DNA from 2 places in the Collimonas sp. GW821-FHT02H07 genome. Region 1 is predicted to be linked to the other one. Evidence: predicted binding sites of a transcription regulator. Region 1 holds the regulator's gene; the other holds the start of a gene.
What was found. Region 1 encodes sigma-54, which starts transcription at its own class of promoters, with help from an activator protein. Its sites were predicted from a motif close to TGGCANGNAANCTGCTTT; they were not measured.

Region 1 (2,400 bases):
TATTTCGCGCCTGCCTATCCATCGCCGCGCGGTGCTGGGCCTGTCCTACCTGCCGCAGGAAGCATCGGTATTCCGCAAGCTGACGGTGGAAGACAATATCCGCGCCGTGCTGGAACTGCAGCGTCCCAACGGCAAGGCGCTCGGCAAGGCCGAGATCGATGAACAGCTGCACAAGCTGCTGCACGAGCTGCAGATTGAAAAACTGCGCGAGAGCCAGGCCCTGTCGCTCTCGGGCGGCGAACGGCGGCGCGTCGAGATCGCCCGCGCGCTCGCCACCAATCCGCGCTTCGTGCTGCTGGATGAACCGTTCGCCGGGATCGATCCGATCGCCGTGATCGAGATCCAGCGCATCGTCCGCTTTCTCAAGGAACGCGGCATCGGCGTGCTGATCACCGATCACAATGTGCGCGAAACGCTGGGCATCTGCGACCGCGCCTACATCATCAATCAGGGCAGCGTGCTGGCCAGCGGCAGTCCGGACGACATCATCGCCGACGAGTCGGTGCGGCGGGTCTATCTGGGCGAGCATTTCCGCATGTAGTTTCGCTGATGCGGGAATGAAGTAATTGCATACAGATTAATCCGCCGCGCCAGTGCGGCTCTTAAACTCCGTACAACAAATAACAGAAGTGAATTGTCCGCACGGAAGCCATGAAACAATCACTCCAGCTACGCACCTCTCAACATCTTGCGCTGACTCCTCAGCTGCAGCAGTCGATCCGTCTGCTGCAGCTTTCCACGCTTGAGTTGCATCAGGAACTGGAACAGATCCTGTCTGACAACCCGATGCTGGAGCGGGTCGACGATCCGCTTGATAATTCGGTGCGGCTGCTGGCGGACGGCGCCATCAGCGGCACTGCGTCGACCATGGAGGCGCCGGCCGGCGACAGCGAAGTCAGCAGCTCGCCGACCGAGAGCGAAGCCAGCGCCGAAGCGCCGGCGGCTGAAAGCAGTACCGACAATGCCGACAGCGAATGGAGTTTCGACGACATCTCGCGCAGCGCGAAAACCTCGGACGATGAAGATGCGCGGCCGCAGCTGGAGGCGCATGAAACGACGCTGCGCGAACATCTGCTGCAGCAGATGCGCGAAGCCATGCACGACTTGCGCGACCGCGCGCTGGTCGAGCTGATGATCGATGCGCTGGACGACAACGGCTACCTGGAAGAGTCGCTGGAAGAAATCCTGGAGCGCCTGCCGGCCGAGCTGGAGATCGCCGTCGAAGAATTGTCGATGGCGCTGAAAATGGTGCAGAGCTTCGACCCGGCCGGCGTCGGCGCGCGCAACGCGCCGGAATGCCTGGCCTTGCAGATCAAGCGGTTTGTCAAAGTGCCATTCGTCACCCGCCGCCTGGCATTGGCGATTGTGCAAGATCACCTGGCGCTGTTTGCGCAGCGCGATTTCAATAAAATCAAGAAAGCCCTGGATTGCGACGACGAGGACCTGCGCGAAGCGCAAGCTGTCATCAAGCAGTGCAATCCCCACCCCGGCGCGCCGTTCGCCGCCAACGCTTCCGACTATGTGGTGCCGGACGTGATCGTCAGGCGCAGCAAGCAAGGCTGGCAGGTGATGCTGAACAATGACGTCATGCCAAGACTCCGGGTGAATGTCCTGTATGCCAACATCCTGAAGCAGAGCAAGGGCGATGGCGCACTCACTTCGCAGCTGCAGGAAGCCAAGTGGCTGATCAAGAATATGCGGCAGCGTTTCGACACCATTTTGCGCGTTGCACAAGCGATCGTCGAACGCCAGCGGAACTTCTTTTCCCACGGCGCGGTCGCCATGCGGCCGCTTGTGTTGCGCGAAATAGCTGATACACTGGGTCTACACGAGAGTACTATTTCACGTGTGACCACTCAGAAATACATGCTCACTCCCCACGGGATGTTTGAACTGAAGTATTTCTTCGGCAGCCATGTTGCTACTGAGGCAGGTGGAGAGGCTTCCTCAACAGCAATCAGGGCACTCATTAAGCAACTCATAGGAGCGGAAGATTCAAGAAACCCTTTCTCTGACAGCAAGATTGCCGACATGCTTGCGGAACAAGGTATGGTGGTCGCCCGCCGCACCGTCGCAAAATATCGCGAAGCACTAAAAATTCCGTCTGTTAATCTGCGCAAGGCCTTGTAGTTTTTTCTGGTTTGATTGTTAAGCTTACCCTTGCTATGTTCGGACATTACGGCTGTTTGTTATTTAGCGACTCTTGCCAGAACAGTCCCAGTCTCTTGTAGATTGTTCGCCTAAAGATTCAACGCAGTCTGTTCAGAACCGCCAGCAATATTCTTGATAGGAGCGCTGTATGAACTTCACCATCAGTGGGCATCACCTCGAAGTAACCCCTGCCATTCGCGAATATGTACAAAGCAAACTAGAGCGTATCAAACGCCACTTCGACCAGGT
Region 2 (2,400 bases), on a different contig from region 1:
TGATCGCGTTCAGCGCCTTGGCGTGCTTGATGATGCCGCCGATGTAGAACAGCGCGAATTCGGACAGGCCGGCATAGCCGTCGCCGGCGAACAGGTTCTTGCCGTCTTTCCAGACCGATTGGTGCACGTGCATGCCGGAACCGTTGTCGCCAACGATAGGCTTAGGCATGAAAGTCGCTGTCTTGCCGTAGGTATGGGCCACATTCCAGACGACGTATTTCAGGTTCTGAGTCCAGTCGGCGCGCTCGACCAGGGTCGAGAACTTGGTGCCGATTTCGTTCTGGCCGGCGCCGGCCACTTCGTGGTGATGCACTTCAACCGGGATGCCCAGCGATTCCAGGATCAGGCACATTTCCGAACGCATGTCCTGGAAGCTGTCGACTGGCGGCACTGGGAAATAACCGCCCTTGACGGTTGGACGGTGGCCGGTGTTGCCGCCTTCGAGCTTGGCGCCGGTGCTCCACGATGCTTCTTCGGAACCGATCTTGACGAAGCAGCCCGACATGTCTGCGCCCCAGCGGACGTCGTCGAAAATGAAGAATTCTGGTTCTGGACCGAAGTAGGCGGTGTCGCCCAGGCCGGACGATTTCAGGTAGGCTTCGGCGCGCTTGGCGATCGAACGCGGGTCGCGGTCGTAACCCTTGCCGTCGGATGGCTCGATGACGTCACATTGCATGAACAATGTGGTTTCTTCCATGAACGGATCGATGTTCGCAGTATTCGGATCCGGCATCAGCAACATGTCGGAAGCTTCAATACCCTTCCAGCCAGCAATAGAAGAACCGTCGAATGCATGACCCGATTCGAATTTGTCGATATCGAAATGAGAGACCGGGACAGTTACGTGCTGTTCCTTGCCTTTGGTGTCAGCGAAGCGAAAATCAACGAATTTGACTTCGTTGTCTTTTGCCATTTTCAAGACTTCTGCGGCCGTCATTGCCATGTGAATCTCCTAAGGAATATGAAAATATTGCGAATTGAATTGTGCGCACCGGTCCAGGATCTGTTGCGCGCAAACTCAGCGTCGCAGTAACATCATGAACAGGTAGTGAGAAACTATGACCGGACAGCAACTCGGTACGACCAGAACTCAGGCAGGATGATAGCAGAATCCATGCCACCATCCTTTCACGAAACGGCCCATAGTCGGTATTGTAATTTGCTTGTTCGGAAGGCTGAATTCATCGTTTTTGGGGCCGCTTGGCCGTATCGTTACGATAAAGACAAGTCACCATATCAGTGCAAGGCCTCGCAATGGCACTATTTTCGTGCAAACATTGCAGCGAATTGTTGTTTTGCGCGATTTTGGTGCAATCGGTAGAAATTAAAAGCAAAAATTAAATCGCATACTTGATAAACCCGCAATTTCAGGAGAAACATCATGGCCACCAGCAGCGAACTCCTCACCACCGCCAGGCAGCGCGGCCAGAATGACCAGCTCCCCTATGCCGGCGCGATGACGCCAGGCGAGGCTTTCGCCTTGCTGGAAGCGGAACCGGCCGCGATCCTGGTGGACGTGCGCACCAATGCCGAGCGCGACTGGGTCGGCCGCGTCGCGATCCAGAACGCGCAGCATGCAGCAGTGCAATGGTCGCAGTATCCGGGCGGCGTGCAAAATCCGGACTTCCTGGCGCAGCTGGCGCAGATCGCCGAAAAAGGCACGCCGCTGCTGTTCCTGTGCCGCTCCGGCGTGCGTTCGCAGCATGCGGCCAAGCTGGCGACCGAACATGGCTACAGCAACTGCTTCAATATCCTGGAAGGCTTCGAGGGCGACAAGGACAATAACGGCCATCGCAAGAACGTCAACGGCTGGTGCAAGGCCGGCCTGCCCTGGATGGGCGCTTAAGCTCTCAGGCCGGCAGCGTCTGCCGGCCTACTTTTTTTGCAAGGCCAGGATCCGGTTCTCGTATTTCTGATCTTCAAACTCGTGCCAGGTGATGCCGATGTCGGCGAAGCCGTAGGCCTTGTAGAAACCCAGGGCCCGGGCATTGCCGGCCCACGCCGTCAGCCACAGCCGCGCGCCGGCGTTCCGTATAGCGTGATCCAGCAGCGCGCGGCCGATGCCGCGGCCGTGAAAGTGTTCCTGCACATAAAGCGTATCGATCTCGACACCACCGTAATTTTCAGCCGCGCAGGGCGAGTCCAGATCGAGCAGGATGTAGCCCAGCAGATTTTCTTCATCGACGTCGACGAACAGACGGTAATCGGGATCGCCGATAAGGTCCTGGAAATAGGCGGGCGTAAACGTGGACAGCACTTCGCGCGCAAGGTCATCGCTGACGCCTTCCGTGGCGTAGGTGTGCAGCCAGACCTGTATCGACAAGGCGGTCAGGCTCATGCAATCGGCAGCTGTTGCATCGCGAATCAAATCATCTCCTCATTGGGTGTTGTGCAGCGCTG

Region 2: glnA (type I glutamate--ammonia ligase) is a predicted target of sigma-54. The motif match lies at 1,103-1,120, and genes of this name have one in related genera.

The regions. Positions count from the first base shown of each region.
Region 1 covers NZ_JBWKVC010000007.1:92,364-94,763, reverse strand. Annotated here, with positions in the region: gene lptB (LPS export ABC transporter ATP-binding protein) at 1-541, shown strand, start outside; gene AC07V8_RS12875 (RNA polymerase factor sigma-54) at 652-2,130, shown strand; gene hpf (ribosome hibernation-promoting factor, HPF/YfiA family) at 2,300-2,400, shown strand, end outside.
Region 2 covers NZ_JBWKVC010000004.1:234,389-236,788, reverse strand. Annotated here, with positions in the region: gene glnA (type I glutamate--ammonia ligase) at 1-943, opposite strand, end outside; gene AC07V8_RS08985 (rhodanese-like domain-containing protein) at 1,382-1,846, shown strand; gene AC07V8_RS08980 (GNAT family N-acetyltransferase) at 1,874-2,368, opposite strand.